One region of the Streptomyces sp. MGP-BFMKR1 genome, then DNA from elsewhere that is predicted to be linked to it. Evidence: predicted binding sites of a transcription regulator. Region 1 holds the regulator's gene; the other holds the start of a gene.
The links. The regulator HrcA, encoded in region 1, represses chaperone genes, less so after heat shock. The targets are predictions, from matches to a motif close to TTNGCACTCNGNNNNNCNGAGTGCNAA.
Positions count from the first base shown of each region.

Region 2: groES (co-chaperone GroES) is a predicted target of HrcA. The motif match lies at 4,871-4,897, and genes of this name have one in related genera.

Region 1 covers NZ_CM173408.1:6,263,248-6,273,663, forward strand. Annotated here, with positions in the region: gene AC3CHW_RS24945 (SpoIIE family protein phosphatase) at 1-1,993, shown strand, start outside; gene hemW (radical SAM family heme chaperone HemW) at 2,129-3,361, shown strand; gene AC3CHW_RS24955 (Uma2 family endonuclease) at 3,511-4,083, shown strand; gene AC3CHW_RS24960 (DUF3097 domain-containing protein) at 4,115-4,966, opposite strand; gene AC3CHW_RS24965 (MBL fold metallo-hydrolase) at 5,182-5,916, opposite strand; gene hrcA (heat-inducible transcriptional repressor HrcA) at 6,116-7,132, shown strand; gene dnaJ (molecular chaperone DnaJ) at 7,133-8,266, shown strand; gene AC3CHW_RS24980 (nitronate monooxygenase) at 8,551-9,669, shown strand; gene AC3CHW_RS24985 (16S rRNA (uracil(1498)-N(3))-methyltransferase) at 9,666-10,409, shown strand.
Region 2 covers NZ_CM173408.1:3,422,760-3,433,175, reverse strand. Annotated here, with positions in the region: gene AC3CHW_RS12900 (MFS transporter) at 236-1,660, shown strand; gene AC3CHW_RS12895 (SAM-dependent methyltransferase) at 1,819-2,664, opposite strand; gene AC3CHW_RS12890 (hypothetical protein) at 2,749-2,940, opposite strand; gene AC3CHW_RS12885 (class I SAM-dependent methyltransferase) at 3,523-4,743, opposite strand; gene groES (co-chaperone GroES) at 5,044-5,352, shown strand; gene groL (chaperonin GroEL) at 5,446-7,068, shown strand; gene AC3CHW_RS12870 (SDR family NAD(P)-dependent oxidoreductase) at 7,343-8,146, opposite strand; gene AC3CHW_RS12865 (MOSC domain-containing protein) at 8,252-8,926, opposite strand; partial or broken gene AC3CHW_RS12860 (LysR family transcriptional regulator) at 9,007-9,921, shown strand; gene AC3CHW_RS12855 (WhiB family transcriptional regulator) at 10,300-10,416, opposite strand, start outside.

The DNA.
Region 1 (10,416 bases):
ACGGGACGACGCCGTGCTGTTGGTGAGCGAACTGGTCACCAACGCCGTGGTGCACGCCGGCACCGGAGTGGTCGTGCGCTGCGCCCTGGAGCCGGCCGAGGCGCCCGAGCCCATGGCCACCCTCTACGCGGAGGTGACCGACCACCACCCGGCCCGCGCCGTCCGTGGCCAGCCGGCGCTGCGCGAGGCGGCACCCGAGGCCGTCGGCACGGCGGTGGCGTCCGAGGCCGGTGGCCCGGCCGACGGGTTGCCGCGCGCCGGCGCGGTCGGGGTCGGCGCGGGTACGGACGCGCGCGGGGGCGCGCGGGCCGTCGTGGGCGGCGGCGATCGGGCCGGCAGCGGACTGCGGCTGGTCGGCACCATCGCCGACTCCTGGGGCACGATCTACCGCCGGACCAGCAAGACGGTGTGGTTCCGGCTGCCGATGGGACCCGCGTCCGCCGAGGGCCCGGCGCCCAGTTCGGAGAGCGCGTGCGCCGAAGGGGGCGCTGCGCCGGCGCGCGAGGCGGGCTGCGGCGACCGGGGCCCCGGCGACCGGACCCCCGGCGCCGACCTGCGGACCGCGGACGTGTTGGCCCCCGCGCTGCGCGAGGCCGCGCAGGACCGTGGCGCGCCGGGACTGCTCAGCCACGGCGGCCTGTCCTTCCTGGCCGAGGCGTCCGACCTGCTGGCCGGCCAGTTCGACGCGGACAAGGTGGCCCTGCTGGCGGGGCAGCTCCTGGTGCCGAGGCTGGCCGACTGGTGCGCGGTGTGGCTGGAGACCGGGGACGCCGGGCCGGCCGCCCCCTGGGTCTGGCACGCCAGCGAGAACCAGATGGCCGAGCTGCGACGCCAGGTGGGGGAGCGCCCGCCGCCTCTGCCGGCCACCGCCAGGGGCCGCGCGGTGCCCTGGCCGTGGCCCGGCGACGGTGCCGCGGCGGGGCCCGGCGGCGCGGCCCTCGCGTGCGCGCTGGTCACCGGCGGCCGGACGGTGGGCACGCTGCTGATCGGCCGCGGCGGACTAAGCCAGCTCCCGGACGAGGTGGCGCGACTCTTCGAGGACCTCGCGCGCCGGGTCGCGCTCGCGGTCGTGGCGGCGCGCCAGTACACCCGACAGGCGCAGATCAGCGAGGTGCTCCAGCGCGGGCTGCTGCCCAGCGGGCTCGCCGCGATCCCCGGCATGGACACCGCGGTGGTCTACGAGCCGGCCGGGGGCACCTGCGCTGGCGGCGACTTCTACGACGTCTTCCCGGCTGGCGACGGACGCTGGTGCTTCGCGCTCGGAGACGTGTGCGGCAACGGCCCGGAGGCGGCCGTCGTCACCGGCCTGGCCCGCCCGGTGCTGCGCCTGCTCGCCCGCGAGGGCTACGGCGTGACCGAGGTCCTGGACCGGCTCAACCGCACCCTGGGCGAGAAGGCCGTCGAGGCGGCGGCCTCCGCCATCGCGGCCGAGGGGCCGGGGGAGTCCCGGTTCCTGTCCCTTCTCTACGGCGAACTGGTGCCGTACGACGGGCTCGACGAGTCGGCGCCGTACGACGGGCTCGACCAGCCTGTGCCGCACGGCGAGCCGGTGCCGGGCGAGGGCCCGATGCCGTACGGGGAGACCCGGGGCGAGGGCCTGAGAGGTCAGGCGGGGGAGGGCGTGCGCGGCGTGCGGTGCACGCTGGCCAGCGCCGGGCATCCGCTGCCGCTGCTGCTGCGGGCCGACGGCGGCGTGGTGGCGCGCGCGGCGCCGCAGCTCCTGCTGGGGGTGCTGGACGGCGTGCGGTACGAGAGCGAGACCTTCGACCTGCTGCCGGGCGAGACGCTGCTGTGCGTCACGGACGGTGTGACCGAGCGCAGGTCGGACCGGGCGCAGTTCGATGACGACGACGGCCTGGCGCGTGCGCTGGCGACGTGCGCCGGGCTCACCGCGCAGGAGGTGGCCCAGCGCGTCCGCACGGCCGTGCACGCGTTCGGGGCGGCGCCGCCGAGCGACGACCTGGCGATGCTGGTGCTCAGGGCGGCGCCCTGAGCCCGGCCGCCCACGGCCCGAGCCGAGACCGTCCGCCGGCGCGCGCCCCGGCCCGCCGTCGCGTGGCGCCCCGCCGCGCGGGCCGCCACCGCGACGGCGGGCCGGGTCACCCGGGCGATGCCGGAGAATGGGCACATGCCTTCTGCACTGCCCGACGGTGAGCCCATGCCCGACGACGGGGCGCTGCCGCAGCACGCCCTGGAAGGGGCCGGGGCGCGACCGCTCGGGTTCTACCTGCACGTTCCGTACTGCGCGACCCGCTGCGGATACTGCGACTTCAACACCTACACCGCCAGCGAGCTGCGCGGCTCCGGCGGCGCGCTCGCCTCCCGGGACAACTACGCCGCGATGGTCGCCGACGAGGTGCGGCTGGCGCGCAAGGTGCTCGGGGACGACCCGCGCCCCGTCGAGACCGTCTTCGTCGGCGGCGGCACGCCGACCCTGCTGGACGCGGCGGACCTGGTGCGGATGCTGGCGGCGATCCGCGACGAGTTCGGCCTGGCCCCCGGGGCGGAGGTCACCACGGAGGCCAACCCGGAGTCCGTGGACGAGCGCTACCTGGCCACGCTGCGCGAAGGCGGCTTCAACCGCGTCTCGCTCGGCATGCAGAGCGCGCGGCAGCACGTGTTGAAGGTGCTCGACCGCACCCACACCCCGGGCCGTCCCGAACGCTGCGTGGAGCTGGCCCGCGCGGCGGGGTTCGAGCACGTCAACCTCGACCTGATCTACGGGACGCCGGGGGAGAGCGACGACGACTGGCGGGCCTCCCTCGACGCCGCGCTCGGCGCCGGCCCCGACCACGTCTCGGCGTACGCGCTGATCGTGGAGGAGGGCACCCAGCTCGCGCGCCGCATTCGACGCGGCGAGGTGCCGATGACCGACGACGACGTGCACGCCGACCGGTACCTGATCACCGAGGAGACGCTCACGGCCGCGGGGTTCGCCTGGTACGAGGTGTCGAACTGGGCCACCGCCGAGGCCGGCCGCTGCCGGCACAACGAGCTGTACTGGCGCGGCGCCGACTGGTGGGGCGCGGGCCCCGGGGCGCACAGCCACGTGGGCGGCGTGCGCTGGTGGAACGTGAAGCACCCGGGGGCGTACGCGCAGGCGCTCACCGAGGGGCGCTCGCCCGGCGCGGGGCGCGAGGTGCTGAGCGCCGAGGACCGCCGCGTGGAGCGCATCCTGCTGGAACTGCGGCTCGCGGACGGCTGCCCGCTGGACATCCTCGCCCCCGCCGGCGCACGCGCCGCGGCGCGCGCCCTGTCCGACGGCCTGCTACAGCCGGGCCCGTACGAGCGGGGCCGCGCCGTGCTGACCCTGCGTGGCCGACTGCTGGCCGACGCGGTGGTCCGGGACCTCGTCGACTGACGGACAAAGCGGCGGACTGACTGGCGGACGGAGCGGCCGGCGGGCTGGCCGCTCGAACGGGTGAACGCGTGTGGACGCCCGCCGCTCCGATCCCGGCCGTCCCTACGCTGTCCCCACACGTCGCGGCGTACAGAGGGAGGTCCACGGAGATGAGCGGTGCGAAGGCCCGTCTGGTGACCGACATCAGGGAGATCTTCGCGACGCTGGAGGCCCCCGGCGAACTCAGGGCGGAGCTGCTCCGAGGGGAGATCGTCATGACGGGCGGGCCCGACCGGGCCCACAACATGATCGTCACGCGCGTACGGGACCAGATCCCGCAGAACCGCTGGTATCCGGTGGCGACGCAGGACATCGCCATCCCCGGCGAGGTCAGCGAGCCGCAGCCGGATCTCGTCGTCATCGAGCACGGCGCCTTCGACGGTCGCTCCCGGCTCGTGCCCGCCCCGGCGACCACCCTCCTCCTGGAGGTCGTCTCGAAGACCAGCAAGCACCGGGACCACGTCACCAAGCGCTCGATCTACGCCGCCGGGCAGGTCCCCGCGTACCTGATCGTCGACCCGTACGCGGCGACCTGCGTGCTGCTGACCGAGCCGCGCGGCTCGGGCGAGGCGGCCGACTACCGGACGGAGCGGACCAGCGAGTTCGGCGAGCCGGTGCCGATCGGCGCGCTCGGCATCGAGCTGGACACCTCGGAGTTCGGCACCCTGCCGGCGGGTTCGTAGCCCGTCACACCCGGGCCGTGGCGCCGCCCCGTCACGCCGGGGCCGTGACGAAGTCGATCAACTCCTCGACGCGGCCGAGCAGTTCCGGCGCCAGGTCCTTGTACGAGTGGACCGAGCCCAGGATCTTCTGCCAGGCCGCGCCCGTGTTCTCCGGCCAGCCCAGGGCGCGGCACACGCCCGTCTTCCAGTCCTGGCCGCGCGGGATCACCGGCCAGGCCGGAATGCCCAGCGACGCGGGCTTCACGGCCTGCCAGATGTCGATGTACGGGTGTCCGACGACGAGTACGTCGCTGCCGCCCGCGCTGACCTCCGCCGCGATGCGGGACTCCTTGGAGCCGGGCACCAGGTGGTCGACCAGGACGCCGAGCCGGGCGTCCGGGGCCGGGGCGAACTCGCGGACGATGGCGGGCAGGTCGTCGACGCCCTCCAGGTACTCCACGACCACGCCTTCGATGCGCAGGTCATCGCCCCACACCCGCTCGACCAGTTCGGCGTCGTGGCGGCCCTCCACGTAGATGCGCCCGGCGCGGGCGACCCGGGCGCGCGCCCCGGGGACGGCGAGCGAGCCGGACGCGGTGCGCGGCTTCCCGCCGCCCCCGGCCGCCGTCTGTCCGCCCGCGCCGGGCCGTGGCCGAACGAGGGTGACCGGGCGGCCCTCCAGCAGGAAGCCGGCCGGGCTCAGCGGGAACACCCGGTGCTTGCCGAACCGGTCCTCCAGGGTGACGGTCGGGCCCTCGGCGGTCTTCTCGCAGCGGATGACGGCGCCGCAGAAGCCGGTGGCCACCTCCTCCACCACGAGATCCACCTCGGCCGCCACCTCGGGCACGGACGTGGGCTTCTTCCAGGGCGGGGTCAGGTCGGGCCCGTACTGTCTGCTGCGCATGCGGCAGACGATAGCTTCCGCCCCGGCGCCCGCCCCGCGCACCCACCGCACCCCGCGCACCCCGCGTGCGCGCTGCCGCGAGCCGCCACCGCGTGCGCCGTAGCGCGTACGCCCACCCCGCCCGGGCCCACTTGCCGCCCGGCCCGCTTGCTGCCTGGTCCGCCGGCGGGCGCGCCGGCGCGTGCCCCGCGCGTGGTTCGGCCGGCGGGCGCCGGTCAGGGCGCCGTCGCGTAGCGGCGGGCCAACTCCGCGCGTTGCGCGCGGACGTACGCCGCGTCCACCACCGCCCCGTGCCCCGGCACGTACACCGCGTCCTCGCCGCCGAGGGCCAGCAGCCGGTCCAGGGCCGCCGGCCACCGGGCCGGGACCGCGTCCGGGCCCGCCTGCGGCTCGCCGGACTCCTCGACCAGGTCGCCGCAGAAGACGACCTCGGGCCGGCCCGGCACCAGGACGGTCAGGTCGTGCCCGGTGTGGCCGGGGCCGACGTTGGCCAGCAACACCTGGCGTCCGGCGCCGAGCCCGATGGTCACCTCGCCGCTCACCGAGTGGCGCGGGCAGACCAGCAGGTCGACGGCCTCGGCGACCGCCTCGGGGTCGGCGCCGTGGCGCACCGCGTCCGCGCGCAGCGCCTCGCGTCCCCGCTCCAGCACGTCCGCGAGCCCCGCCGCCCCGTAGACCTGCACGCCGGCGAAGGCGGCCGTGCCGAGCACGTGGTCGAAGTGCGGGTGGGTGAGGGCGACGTGGGTGACCGGGCGGCCGAACAGGGCGCGCACCTCGCGGCGGATCTCGGCGCCCTCACGCAGCGTCGCCCCGGTGTCCACCACGAGGACGCCCTCCGGGCCGGCCACGGCCCCGACCGTGGCGTCCCAGCCGGGCAGCCGGCGCCGGGCGACGTCCGGCGCCAGCATCTCCCAGCGCTCGCGCACGCGCTCTTCCGTCACGCTGTCCATGGGGAGACGCTAGCCCCCGGCGGGGCGGCGCGCCCGGCCGGTGCGGCGGCGGTTTCCAGCCCCCGCCCACCAGCGGCCGGGGCCACTCTTGCCCGGATCGCGGTGACCGGCCGTACACTGGCTCAGGGGATTTGGCACTCGGGCGCGATGAGTGCCAGGAAAAGTCCCCTGATAGACGGTTTGACTGGAGGTGTGCGCGGTGCTGAGCGAACGCAGACTTGAGGTTCTTCGCGCCATCGTCCAGGACTACGTCGGCACGGAGGAGCCGGTGGGCTCCAAGGCGTTGACCGAGCGGCACCAGCTCGGCGTCTCGCCGGCCACGGTGCGTAACGACATGGCCGCGCTCGAGGACGAGGGCTTCATCGCCCAGCCGCACACCAGCGCCGGCCGCATCCCCACCGACAAGGGCTACCGCCTGTTCGTGGACCGGCTGGCCGGTGTGAAACCGCTCTCGCCGCCCGAGCGCCGGGCCATCCAGAACTTCCTGGACGGCGCGGTGGACCTCGACGACGTGGTGGGGCGCACGGTGCGGCTCTTGGCGCAGCTCACCCGCCAGGTCGCGGTGGTGCAGTACCCGTCCCTGACCCGCTCCACGGTGCGCCACGTCGAGTTGCTCGCGCTCGCGCCCGCGCGCGTGATGCTCGTCCTGATCACCGACACGGGCCGGGTCGAGCAGCGGATGGTGGACTGCCCGGCGCCCGTGGGCGAGACGGCCCTGGCGGACCTGCGGGCGCGGCTGAACAGCCGGGTGGTGGGGCGCAGGTTCGCCGACGTGCCGCAACTCGTGCAGGACCTGCCGGAATCGTTCGAGCAGGAGGACCGGGGTACGGTCTCCACGGTCCTGGCGACGCTGCTTGAGACGCTGGTCGAGGAGACCGAAGAGCGGTTGATGATCGGCGGCACGGCCAACCTCACCCGGTTCGGCCATGACTTCCCGCTCACCATCCGGCCGGTGCTTGAGGCCCTGGAGGAGCAGGTCGTCCTCCTGAAGCTGCTCGGCGAGGCCAAGGATTCGGGCATGACCGTGCGAATCGGTCATGAGAACGCTCACGAGGGCCTGAACTCCACATCCGTGGTCGCTGTCGGCTACGGTTCGGGCGACGAGGCAGTCGCAAAACTCGGCGTGGTCGGACCGACCCGCATGGACTACCCCGGAACGATGGGAGCGGTACGCGCAGTGGCACGATACGTCGGACAGATCCTGGCGGAGTCGTAAGTGGCGACGGACTACTACGCCGTCCTGGGCGTGCGGCGCGATGCCTCTCAGGACGAGATCAAGAAGGCGTTCCGCAGGCTCGCGCGTGAGCTTCACCCGGACGTCAACCCCGACCCGAAGACGCAAGAGCGCTTCAAGGAGATCAACGCCGCCTACGAGGTGTTGTCGGACCCGCAGAAGAAGCAGGTCTACGACCTCGGCGGCGACCCGTTGTCCAACGCGTCGGGCGGCGGCCAGGGCGGCTTCGGCGCCGGCTTCGGCAACTTCTCCGACATCATGGACGCCTTCTTCGGCACCGCGTCCCAGCGCGGCCCGCGCTCGCGGACCCGGCGCGGCCAGGACGCCATGATCCGGCTCGACATCGAGCTGGACGAGGCGGCGTTCGGGACCACCAAGGAGATCCAGGTCGACACGGCGATCGTGTGCACGACCTGTAGCGGCGAGGGGGCCGCGCCCGGCACCTCGGCGCAGACCTGTGACATGTGTCGCGGTCGCGGCGAGGTCTCCCAGGTCACCCGCTCCTTCCTCGGACAGGTCATGACCTCGCGGCCGTGCCCGCAGTGCCAGGGCTTCGGCACCGTGGTGCCCACGCCGTGCCCCGAGTGCGCGGGCGACGGACGGGTGCGCTCGCGCCGCACGCTGACGGTCAAGATCCCCGCAGGCGTGGACAACGGCACCCGCATCCAGCTCGCGGGCGAGGGCGAGGTCGGCCCGGGCGGCGGCCCCGCCGGCGACCTGTACGTGGAGATCCACGAGGCCGCGCACCCCGTCTTCCAGCGCCGCGGTGACGACCTGCACTGCACGGTCACCATCCCGATGACCGCGGCGGCGCTCGGCACCAAGGTGCCGCTGGAGACGCTGGACGGCCTGGAGGAGATCGACATCCGGCCGGGCACCCAGTCCGGCCAGTCCGTCCCGCTGCACGGACGCGGCGTGACGCACCTGCGCGGCGGCGGCCGGGGCCAGCTGATCGTGCACGTCGAGGTCACCACCCCGAGCAAGCTCGACCCCGAGCAGGAGGAACTCCTGCGCCGGTTGGCCAAGTTGCGTGGCGAGGAGCGTCCGCTGGGCGAATTCAAGCCAGGCCAGCAGGGGCTGTTCTCGCGGCTCAAGGACGCGTTCAACGGCCGCTGAGGCCCGGCCCGGCTGACTCGGGCCGTAATCGCCGGTGGGCGCCGATTCCGTTGCGTACGGGATCGGCGCCCTTCGCGTCGGCGCCCTTCGCGTCGGTGCGCCGGCGCGGGAGCCGTCGGTGCGCCGGGGTACGGGACGCATGGCGGCGCTTGTGTACGTGTGGGCGGCGTGCGCATCGCGTGAACAGCGCGTGCCCGGCGGGCGGGGAGTGCGTGTCGGGCGTCCACACAGTGGACGCTCGGGGGCGTTACCCGGTGCTGTGGAGGGCGTGACACGATGTGGTCATGTCCTCCGCGTTGACCGGTCTCTCCCGGTATCCGATCGTGCAGGCCCCCATGGCGGGCGGCGCCTCGCGCCCGCAGCTCGCAGCCGCCGTGGGCGCGGCCGGCGGGCTCGGCTTCCTCGCCGCCGGGTACAAGACGCCGGCGGCGATGTACGAGGAGATCAAGCACCTGCGGGCGCAGAGCGACGTGCCCTTCGGCGTCAACCTCTTCATGCCGCAGCCCGCGACCAGCGACCCCTCGGCCGTGGCCGTCTACGCCGAGCAACTGGCGGGCGAGGCCGCCTGGTACGAGACGCCGCTCGGTGACCCCGACTCGGGCAACGACGACGCCTACGAGGCCAAGCTCGCCATCCTGCTCGACGACCCGGTGCCGGTGGTCTCCTTCACCTTCGGCTGCCCGACGCGCGCCGTGTGCGAGGCGCTGGCCCGGGTGGGCACCGTGACGGTCGTCACCGTCACCACCGTGGAGGAGGCGCTGGCCGCGCACGCGGCCGGGGCCGACGCCGTCTGCGTCCAGGGCATCGAGGCCGGCGGCCACCAGGGCACACACCGCGACGACCCGCACGCCCAGGGCATGGGCGCGGGGCTCGGGCTGCTGGCCCTGATCGAGCTGGTGCGCGACGCGGTACCGCTGCCGCTGATCGCCGCCGGCGGACTGATGCGCGGCACGCAGATCGCCGCCGTGCTGGCGGCCGGCGCCAGCGCCGCACAGCTCGGCACGGCGTTCCTGGTCTGTCCCGAGTCCGGCGCGCACGAGCTGCACAAGCGGGCCATGACCGACACCACCTTCACCCGCACCGAACTCACCCGCGCCTTCTCCGGCCGCCCCGCGCGCGGCCTGGCCAACCGCTTCCTGCGCGAGCACGGCCCGTACGCCCCCGTCGCCTACCCCCAGGTGCATCACCTCACCTCCGGGTTGCGCAAGGCCGCCGCCAAGGCCGGTGACCCGCAGGGCATGGCGCTCTGGGCGGGCCAGGGGCACCGGCTGGCCCGGGAGATGCCGGCGGGGCACCTGGTGGAGGTCCTCGTCGACGAGTTGGAGGCCGCCCGCGCGGGGCTCGCCGCGCGGGCCGGGCTGGCGGCGCCGCAGCCCCGGACGGGCGCCGGGGACGTGGCGTGAGCGCCCCGGTCTTCGTCGCCGACACCCTGGAGGGCGCGGCGGTCGGCGCCGCGCTCACGCTGACCGGCCCGGAGGGGCGGCACGCGGTCGCGGTGCGCAGGCTGCGGGTCGGCGAGGAGGTCGTGCTCACCGACGGGGCGGGCCGGGGCGTCTCGGGCACCGTGGCCGCCGTCGAGGGCAAGGACCGGCTGACGGTCGAGGTGGACGAGGTACGCGGCGAGCCGGCGCCACAGCCGCGCATCACCGTCGTGCAGGCGCTGCCCAAGGGCGACCGGGGCGAACTCGCCGTGGAGACCATGACCGAGACCGGCGTGGACGCGGTGGTGCCGTGGGCCGCCGCGCGCTGCATCACCCAGTGGCGCGCCGAGCGGGGCGCCAAGGCGCTCGCCAAGTGGCGGGCCACCGCGCGCGAGGCGGGCAAGCAGTCGCGCCGGCTGCGTTTCCCCGAGGTCGCCGACGCGATGACCACGCCGCAGGTGGCCGAGCTGCTGTCGCGGGCCGACTTCGCCGCGGTCCTGCACGAGGAGGGCTCCCAGCCGTTGGCCACGGCCGAGCTGCCGACGCGGGGCGAGGCCGTGCTCGTCGTCGGGCCCGAGGGCGGCGTGTCCCCGGAGGAGTTGGCCGCCTTCGCCGCCGTGGGAGCCCAGCCCTACCGGCTCGGGCCCAGCGTGCTGCGCACCTCCACCGCGGGCACGGCGGCCCTCGCGCTGCTGCTCGGCCGCACGGGTCGGTGGGGTTAGGCCGTGT
Region 2 (10,416 bases), 2.8 Mb from region 1:
TAATCTGCGTCGCAGAGTGCTGGCAGCCGGCCGCGCGGTCGGCCCAATCCGCATGCCCGGAGGGTGAGTTGTGACGTACGAAGCCGATCCCCGGGACGGGACCACCGGAAGCGGTAGCGAGGTCGGGCGAGCCCTTCCGCGCGGCGTGGACGCGGGGGGCGAGGCGGGGCCCGAGCCGCGGCACGGGGGGCTGCTCGCGGTGGTGCTGACCGTCCAGTTCCTGGTGGCGCTCGACATGTCCGTGGTGAACGTGGCGCTGCCCGACATCCGCGCTGACCTGGGCTTCTCCGCCGACGACCTGCTGTGGGTGGTCAACGCGTACGCGCTCGCCTTCGGCGGTCTGCTGATGTTCGGCGGGCGCCTCGCCGACCTCGTGGGCCGGCGGCGCACGCTGATCGCCGGGCTCGCCGTCTTCGGCGCCGCGAGCCTCGGCGGCGGACTGGTCGGCTCGCCGGGCGCCCTGATAGCCGCCCGCGCGCTCCAGGGCGTGGGCGCCGCGGCCCTGGCGCCCGTCGCCTTCGCCCTCATCACCGTCACCCTGCCGGCCGGGCCCGCCCGCTCCCGGGCACTCGGCCTGTGGGGGATGGCGGGCGCGGCCGGCGGCGCGGTCGGCGTCCTCGCGGGCGGGCTGCTCACCGAGGCGGCCGGCTGGCGCTCCGTCCTGCTGATCAACGTGCCGATCGTGGCGCTCGCGCTGGTCGGCGCGCGCCGCTGGATCGCGCCCGACCGGCGCGCGGGCGCCCCACCGCGGCTCGACCTGGCCGGGGCCGTGCTCGTCACGCTCGGCATGACCGCGCTCGTCTTCGGCCTGGTGCGAACGGAGACCTACGGCTGGGCCTCGGCCGAGACGGTGGGCACGCTGGCCCTCGCGGTGCTGCTGCTCGCCGCGTTCGTCGTGGTCGAGCTGCGTACGCGGCAGCCGCTGCTGCGCATCGGACTGCTGGCCAACCGCCCGCTGCTGGCCGCGAACCTCTTCGTGATGCTGCTGTTCTCCGGCCAGTTCGCGACGTTCTACTTCCTGTCGCTCTACACCCAGCAGGTCCTCGACTACGGCCCGACCGAGGCCGGCCTGTCCTTCCTGCCGTTCTGCGCCGGGATCCTCGTCGGCTCGGTGATCGCCACCCGCGCCGTGGCCGTCGTCGGCCTGCGCTGGTTGCTGGTGGTCGGCGGGGCCGTCGGGGCCGCCGGCTTCGGCTGGTTCGCGCTCGCGGTCTCCGCCGACGGCACGTTCCTGACCGCCATGCTCGGCCCGTCCCTGGTCGCCAGCGTGGGCGTCGGCATGTGCTTCGTACCGCTGGGCACCGCCGCCACCACCGGCGTCACCCCGGCCGAGGCCGGCATGGCCTCCGGGTTGCTCAACAGCTTCCGGCAGATCGGCGGCTCGCTGGGCCTCGCGGTCCTGGTGACCGTGGCGGCCCGCGCCACCGACCGGGCGCACGGCTCCGCCGCCGAGCGGCTGACCAGCGGATACGCCACCGCCTTCGCCGCCTCGGCCGGCCTGCTGCTGGCCGCCGCGCTGGTCGCGGCCACGCTGCTACGGGGACGGGGACGAGGCCAGGCTCCGGCGCCCGGCGCGCCCGCCGAGGCCGCCGCCACCGCGACGGGAGCCGGAGCGGGCACCGTGGCCGAGGGCGGGCGCGCGCGAGGGGCGGCCGGGTAGCGGGCCTCGTCCCCGCCCGTTGAATCGCCGCCCCGCTGGCCAAGCCACCCGTTCCGGGGGCGGGGCCCGACGTCGCCGGAGCCCGGCCGCCCGCCACCCGGACCGGGGCCACGCCTCGGTCGTCAGCAGCCGGCCACGACCCGGTGGTCACCGGCCGGCTACGCCGTGGTGGCCACCAGGACCGCGTACCCGATCTGGGTGTCACCCGTGAACCGGACGGCGATGTCCCTCGTGCGCTGGAGGAGATCGACGACCGCCGGGTCGGCGGCACCCCCGTCGATGGTCTGGAGGAGCTTCTCGGCGGCGTCCCGGCAGCTCTCGTACGTGCCGCGGACGCTGTGCTCGGAGATGTCGAGCGACTCCCTGAGCGTCAGGCCGCTCCTCGCCAGCAACTCCGGGTACGCGGCGAGTGGGACGATCGAGGGGGCCCGTACCAGCTCGCCGAAGGTCGCCAGCAACTCCTCGTCCGCCGGGGACAGCGGGCCGCGCAGCACCACGTTGGAGATCACCACCCGTGCGCCGGGGCGCAGCACCCGCGCGGTCTGCCGCAGCACGTGCTCCGGGTCCGGCATGTGCAGGAGCGACTCGAACAGCCACGCGCCGTCGAAGCTCCGTGCCGCGAAGGGCAGGTCGACCGCGTCCGCTCGCTGGAAACGCACCGTCTCGGCCAGCCCTTCCCGGGCGGCGAGTTCGGTGGCCACCCGTACCTGCTCCGGGCTGATCGTCACACCCGTCACCCGGGCGTCGGTCGCCATCGCCAGTTCGACGGCCGGGCGTCCGGCGCCGCAGCCGATGTCGAGCACGGACTGACCGGCCGTGACGCCGAGTTTCTCGATCATCAACGCGGTCATGCGCCGGGAGGCTTCCACCATGGAGCCGCTGTCCGAGGCGTCCGGCCAGTAGCCGTAGTGGATGCTGCCGCCGAGCGCTTCGAGGAAGAACGCGGTGGACTGGTCGTACATCGCGCTGATGCTCTCGGCATGGGACACAGGAGTGTCGTTCATCGTCGGAACCTTTCGTCGTGCCGAGGGCCGCCCCGCGCTCGATGTCCTTCCACGGTGCGGCGATGACCGGAGGTCGCGGCGCGCTCAGCGCGCGCGGTGGCGGGCGGAGACGTCGGCGACCTGGTGGATGTCGCCGGGCAGCAGGTCGCTCGCCTCCGAGCCGACGGCCAACGAGCGGCCGTCGGTGCTGACGGAGGGGGCGGGGGCGTATGAGGGGTCGTGGGGGAGGGCCGTACGAGGGGCCGCCGGCGGTGCGCCGACGGCGGTCGGGCTCACGCGCTTCGCGCTGCGCGCTCCGTGCGCCCGGCGTGCGCGCCGGCCGGCCCCGCCCCGGGCGCGCCCACCGGCTCCGCCCCGTGCGCGCCCGGGGCCCGGCGGTCAGGTGCCGGGTGCGCGGACGCCGCCTCGGTAGACAACGGGGCCGCCGTCACGCGGGCCGCCACCGGCGGGGCCCACGCTCTCCGCGCTCTTCGACTGGTGCTTCCCATGACGCTCCCCCCGGGGCCGCCGGCCCGCCGCCTTCGCGCCGCCCTGACGGACGACACGGACCGAGCGTCCCCCGCCCCGGGCCCGGAGCACGGTGCGTTCGGCATCGAGGGCGGGAAATACGCCTGGTGCGGGAGTGTCGCCCAGACATTCGAGCGGTACCGGAGTAACCGACGTGCCACCGGGGCGCGTCGGGCGAGGCGTCCGGCGGCGGAAAGCCGGCCCCAGGAGCGCCCGCCCGCCGGAGACCGCCTGCTCGGGGCCAGCGCGCGCCCACGCCCGCGACGCCCAGGCCAGCGCACGCCCACGCCAACGCGCGCCCACGCCCGCGCGGGCCCACGCCCGCGCGCGTCCGCGCCGGACCCGACCGCCCTACGCGGCCGGCCGCCCCGGGCGGCCGATCAGCATGGAGGGCGCGCCGGCCACCCGGGTCAGGAACACCGTCGCCGACGCCGCGCCCTGCGGCCTGACCTTCTTGCGCAGCTCCTCGGGCGTCACCGGCGAACCGCGCTTCTTCACCGTCAGCACCCCGACCTCCCGCTCGCGCAACAGCGCCTTGAGGCGTTTGACGTTGAACGGCAGCACGTCCGTGATCTCGTACGCGCTGGCGTACGGCGTCGGCACCAGTTCGTCCGCGGTGACGTACGCGATCGTCGGGTCGATCAGCCGCCCGCCGACCCGCTGCGCCACGTCCGCGACCAGGTGGGCCCGGATCACCGCCCCGTCCGGCTCGTACAACCAGCGGCCCACCGGTCCCGGCTCGGGGTCCGGGAGCCCCGCGCCGGTCAGCGAGGCGCCGCCGGGCAGCAGGGTCGCGCGGCGGGCGCCCGGGGCCGTGCCGAACCACAGCACGGCCTCCTTCACGTCCCCGCCGTCCGAGATCCACTCCGCCTCGGCGTCCCGTGGGATGGCCTCGTGCGGCACGCCGGGCGCGACCTTCAGCGCCGCGTGCGGGACGGCGCGGGCGGCGCCGACGGCCCAGGACAGCGGCGGCGAGTACGCCTCGGGGTCGAAGATCCGGCCCCGGCCGCCGGTCGTGGAGCCGCCCCGCCCGGTGGCGCGCCGGGCGGGGTCGACGAACACCGCGTCGTAACCGGCGGTGTCCACGTCGGCGACGTCGGCGCAGCGCACCTCGATCAGTTCGGCGAGGCCAAGGGCCGCCGCGTTGGCGCGGGCGACGGCGCAGGTCAGCGGGGAGCGGTCGACGGCGAGCACCCGCACGCCGGCGCGCGCCAGCGCGATCGCGTCGCCGCCGACGCCGCAGCACAGGTCGGCCAGTCGGCGCGCCCCGAGAGTCGCGAACCGCTCCGCCCGGTGCGCGGCCACGGTGGCGCGGGTGGCCTGCTCGACGCCGTCGGGCGTGAAGTACATCCGGTACGCGTCGGCCGCGCCGAACTTCGCCGCCGCCCGCTGGCGCAGCCGCGCCTGGCCGATCGCGGCGGAGACCAGCTCGGCCGGGTGGTCGCGGCGCAGCCTGGTGGCGGCGGTCAGCTCGGCGGCCGGGTCGAGGTCGCGCAGCGCGCCGAGCAGGGCCTGCCCCTCGTCGGTCAACAGGGCGTGGAAGGTCTCGACGGGCGGGGTGGTGGCGCTCACCGGCCCATTCTCGCAGCGCACCGGCGACCGGGCCGCGCGGGCGGGCGGCCGACCCGGACGCGCCCGGCACGCGCTCCGTACGCGCCCCCCGACACGCCGCGTACGGGGCCCGACGAGCGGCGCCGCGTTGGCACTCCGCTTGACCGAGTGCTAACCGCGTCCTAGTCTCAGGGCTGGCACTCCACATCGCGGAGTGCCAAACACAGCGACGGGCAGATCCGGCACCCGCGACGACGGATCTACCAGGTCGCCACCTCAGACAGTTAACCCCGTGAGATCTCCGAAGGGGGAGGTCGGATCGTGACGACCGCCAGCTCCAAGGTTGCCATCAAGCCGCTTGAGGACCGCATCGTGGTCCAGCCGCTCGACGCCGAGCAGACCACGGCCTCGGGCCTGGTCATTCCGGACACCGCTAAGGAGAAGCCCCAGGAGGGCGTCGTCCTGGCCGTGGGCCCGGGCCGCTTCGAGGACGGCAACCGTCTTCCGCTCGACGTTTCCGTCGGCGACGTCGTGCTGTACAGCAAGTACGGCGGCACCGAGGTGAAGTACAACGGCGAGGAGTACCTCGTCCTCTCGGCTCGCGACGTGCTCGCGATCATCGAGAAGTAATTCACCCAGTTTTACGTGATCTGCGCCCCGGCCACCCGTGTCTGAACAACCGGGCGTCCGGGGCGTAGTTCTTTGGAGAGGACTTAGGCAACCATGGCGAAGATCCTGAAGTTCGATGAGGACGCCCGTCGCGCCCTCGAACGCGGTGTCAACAAGCTCGCTGACACCGTCAAGGTGACGATCGGCCCCAAGGGTCGCAACGTCGTCATCGACAAGAAGTTCGGCGCCCCGACCATCACCAACGACGGCGTCACCATCGCCCGTGAGGTCGAGGTCGAGGACCCGTTCGAGAACCTGGGCGCCCAGCTCGTGAAGGAGGTGGCGACCAAGACCAACGACATCGCGGGTGACGGCACCACCACCGCCACCGTGCTGGCCCAGGCGCTGGTCCGCGAGGGCCTGCGCAACGTCGCCGCCGGCGCTTCCCCGGCCGCCCTGAAGAAGGGCATCGACGCCGCGGTCAAGGCGGTCTCCGAGGACCTCCTCGCGACCGCCCGCCCGATCGACGAGAAGTCCGACATCGCGGCCGTCGCCGGCCTGTCCGCCCAGGACAAGCAGGTCGGCGAGCTGGTCGCCGAGGCGATGGACAAGGTCGGCAAGGACGGTGTCATCACCGTCGAGGAGTCCAACACCTTCGGCCTGGAGCTGGACTTCACCGAGGGCATGGCCTTCGACAAGGGCTACCTGTCCCCGTACATGGTCACCGACCAGGAGCGTATGGAGGCCGTCCTCGACGACCCGTACATCCTGATCCACCAGGGCAAGATCAGCTCCATCCAGGACCTGCTGCCGCTGCTTGAGAAGGTCATCCAGCAGGGTGCCTCCAAGCCGCTGCTGATCATCGCCGAGGACGTCGAGGGCGAGGCGCTGTCCACCCTCGTCGTCAACAAGATCCGCGGCACGTTCAACGCCGTGGCCGTCAAGGCCCCCGGCTTCGGTGACCGCCGCAAGGCCATGCTCGGCGACATCGCCACCCTCACCGGTGCGACCGTCATCGCCGAGGAGGTCGGCCTCAAGCTCGACCAGGCCGGCCTGGACGTGCTCGGCACCGCCCGCCGCGTGACCATCACCAAGGACGACACCACCCTCGTGGACGGCGGCGGCAACGCCGACGACGTCAAGGGCCGGGTCGCGCAGATCAAGGCCGAGATCGAGGCCACGGACTCCGACTGGGACCGCGAGAAGCTCCAGGAGCGCCTCGCGAAGCTGGCCGGTGGCGTGTGCGTGATCCGCGTCGGCGCGGCCACCGAGGTGGAGCTCAAGGAGAAGAAGCACCGTCTGGAGGACGCCATCTCCGCGACCCGCGCCGCGGTCGAGGAGGGCATCGTCTCCGGTGGTGGCTCCGCGCTCGTCCACGCCGCCAAGGCGCTGGAGGGCGGCCTGGGCAAGGAGGGCGACGAGGCCACCGGTGTCGCCGTCGTCCGCCGCGCGGTCGTCGAGCCGCTGCGCTGGATCGCCGAGAACGCCGGCCTTGAGGGCTACGTCATCACCTCCAAGGTCGCCGACCTGGAGAAGGGTCAGGGCTTCAACGCCGCGACCGGCGAGTACGGCGACCTGATCAAGGCCGGCGTCATCGACCCGGTCAAGGTCACCCGCTCCGCCCTGGAGAACGCCGCGTCCATCGCGTCGCTGCTGCTCACCACCGAGACCCTGGTGGTGGAGAAGCCGGCCGAGGAGGAGCCCGACGCGGGCCACGGCCACGGCCACTCCCACTGATCCCCGGATCAGCCAGCACCACCGCCGAGGCCCGGCGCTCCCCTCAGGGGGAACGCCGGGCCTCGTCGCGTCCGGGCCGGGCCCGGCTCTGGGCCTGGGGTCGGCCGGAGCGGGCCGCCGCTGGACATGGCCCTGACATCCGCCCGCGCGGGGCGCGCCGTGCCGGACGGCGGTCGGCGGGGGCCGCGTGCCCGTACGAGGTGTACGAGTCGTACGCGAAGCAGGGCGCCAACTCGCCCACGTACGCGACCGGTTGGGGAATCCGGGACAGGGGTCAGCGCGGCCCGTAGCGGCGGCCGGTCCTGGAGGAGGCGCGGGCCAGCGTGGCGCGGGGCGCGAGCCTGGCAAGGCCGGTCAGCGCCTTGTACCGGGGGTCGGGCACCGAGAGCGACTTGCCGCGCGCGAGATCCTTGAGCGCCGCGTCCACCAGCCGGTCCGCGTCCAGCCACATCCAGCCGGGGATGTTCTCGGTGTTCATCCCGGCCCGCTGGTGGAACTCCGTCCGCACGAACCCCGGGCACAGCGCCATCAGCCGCACCCCCGAGTCGCCCAGGTCGTGGGCCGCGCCCTGGGTGAACTGCACGACCCACGCCTTGCTCGCCCCGTACGTGCCGCGCGGCACGAACGCCGCGACCGAGGCCACGTTCACCACCCCGCCGCGACCCCGCTCGCGCATCGGCACCACGGCCGCCGTGGTCAGCCGCAACACGGCCTCGCAGTGCACCTTCAGCATCGTCAACTCGTCCGCTACCGGAACGTCCAGGAACTGGCCCTTGTTGCCGAACCCGGCGTTGTTGACCAGCAGGTCGACCGGGCGCGCGCGGTCCCCGAGCCGCTCCTCGACGGCCGCGATGCCCGCCTCGTCGGACAGGTCAGCGGAGATCACCTCGACCTCCACGCCGTGCCGGTCGTGCAACTCCGTCGCCTGCTCCCGCAGCCGCCCCGCGTCACGCGCCACCAGTACCAGGTTGTGCCCGGCCCCGTGCCCCTTGGCCTGCGCGGTTCCCTGTGCGGCCAGCCGCCGCGCGAACGCCGCGCCGATGCCCGCCGTCGCTCCCGTGATCAGTGCAGTCGTCATACGGGGCACGCTATCCGGCCCCGGCGCGACGGCGGACACGGACGCCCTGGTCAGTGCCGCGCCACGGCCGCGCGGCGCGCCGCCATCCGGGCCGAGCGGGACGAACTAGGAACTCTCGCGGCGCCCGCCCGCCTCCGCGCGCCGCAGCGCCTTCTCGTACGCCTCCGGGTGCAGCGCCCGGCCGGCCGCCAACACCCGTGGCCACAGGTCGGGTTCGCCGGTGCTGGCGCGGAACAGGAAGGCGACGCTCACCTCGTGCTCGGGCCGGTACGCGATCTCGATGGGGTCCCCGGCGCTGATCTCGCCCGGCTCGATGACGCGCAGGTACGCGCCGGGCAGCCCGGCCCGCGTGAACCGCTTCACCCAGCGCTGCTCGCCGAGGAAGCCCGCGAAGGTGCGGCACGGCGTGCGCGGCGAGGTCACCTCAAGGAGCAGCGAGCGCCCGACCCGCCAACGCTCCCCGATCAGCGCGCCGTTGACGTCGAGCCCGCTGGTGGTGAGGTTCTCGCCGAAGACGCCGCTGGGCAGCGCGCGCCCCAACTCGCCCTCCCACCCGTCGAGGTCCTCGCGCGCGTACGCGTAGACCGCCTGGTCGTCGCCGCCGTGGTGGCGGGTGTCGCAGACGGCGTCCCCGGCCAACCCGCTGGCCCCGACGCCCTTGGGTCCGGGGGCGCTGACGGCCACCGGGCCCGTGACGGGCCGCTTGTCGATGCCGGTGTGCTCGGCGTCGGTGTGCGCGGAGCGCTCCGGGCGGCCGAGGTTCAGTGAGAGCACGTGCATGCCCGCACGGTAGGCGACCCGCCCTCAAAGCGTCGAGCGAAATTTTACGTTTCCCCCCAAGGGTCCCTTATGCTCGAAGCATGATCGAGGCCCGTCACCTCCGAGTGCTCCGCGCGGTGGACGCCACCGGTTCCTTCTCCGCGGCGGCACGCGACCTGGGCTGTACGCAGCCGGCGGTCAGCCAGCAGATGAAGGCCCTGGAGCAGGCCGCGGGCACCGCGTTGCTGGTCCGTACGGGCCGTGAGATCCGGCTGACCGAGGCGGGCCGCGCCCTGCTGCGGCACGCGGTCGGCATCCTGGCCGGGCTGACCGCCGCCGAGGAGGAGGTGGCCGCCATCGCCGGGCTTCGCGCGGGCCGGGTGCGGCTGGTCTCCTTCCCGAGCGGCAGCTCCGCGCTGGTGCCCACCGCCCTGGCCGAGCTGCGCGCGGCCCACCCGGGCACCGAGGTCTCGCTGGTGGACGCCGAGCCGCCGCGCTCGGTCGAACTGCTGCGGGCCGGCGACTGCGAGATCGCGCTGGCCTTCCGCTATCCGGGGGTCGGCGGCGCGGCCGGCACCCCGCGGGACGCGGCCGAGTGGAGCGACCTGGCGGTACGCCCGCTGCTGACCGACCGGCTGATCGGCCTGGTCCCCGAGGGGCACCGGTTCGCCGAGGCGCGGGTGGTGGGGATCGCGGAGCTGGCCGAGGAACCGTGGATCGCTGGCTGCCCGCGCTGCCGCCGGCACCTGGTCGAGGTCTGCGAGGAGGCGGGCTTCACGCCCCGCATCGACTTCGCCACCGACGACTACCCGGCCGTGGTCGGCCTGGTCGGCGCGGGCCTGGGCGTCGCGGTGCTGCCCGAACTGGCGCTGGAGTCGGTGCGGACGAAGGGGGTGCGTACGGTGCGCGTCGAGCCCGCCGTGCACCGCGAGGTGGTGGCGCTCACGCTGCCCGACCTGACGCGCGTCCCGGCCGTGGCGGCCACCTTGGACCGACTGGAACTCGCCTCCCGACGCGCCGTCGGCCACCCGCCACGGCCCGCCGCCACCGCCGACCCGGCCGTTGCCGACGCGGCCCCCGACAGCGCACTCGACGCCGCGCCTCACGCCGTCGCCGCCGGCGCCGCGGCACGGTCCGCGCCCGGCCGGCTGGACCCGCGGCACGCCGCCCGCTGAACCGGGGCCCCGCCTCGGTCGTGCTCCGCCGACGCGCCAGCGGGGTTCGCGCCCGCGCACATTGCTCGCGCCGCGCTCCGCCAAACGGGTGGGAAGTGGGCCGCCGGTGCGGCGGTCAGCTCATGCGGTACGGCGGGGGTCGCGGTGCGGGCGAGGGGCCGGAAAGGCTCGGGGTGACCCGCAGGCAGGAGAAACGTTTCTGCTGATCGGGGCGGGGCGTCAGCTCGCCGACGGGGTGGCGGCGGCGATCGCCCGGTGGCGTGCGCGCCCCATCAGTTCCTCGCGCTCGTCCTCCGTCAGGCCGCCCCACACGCCGTACGGCTCCCGCACGGCGAG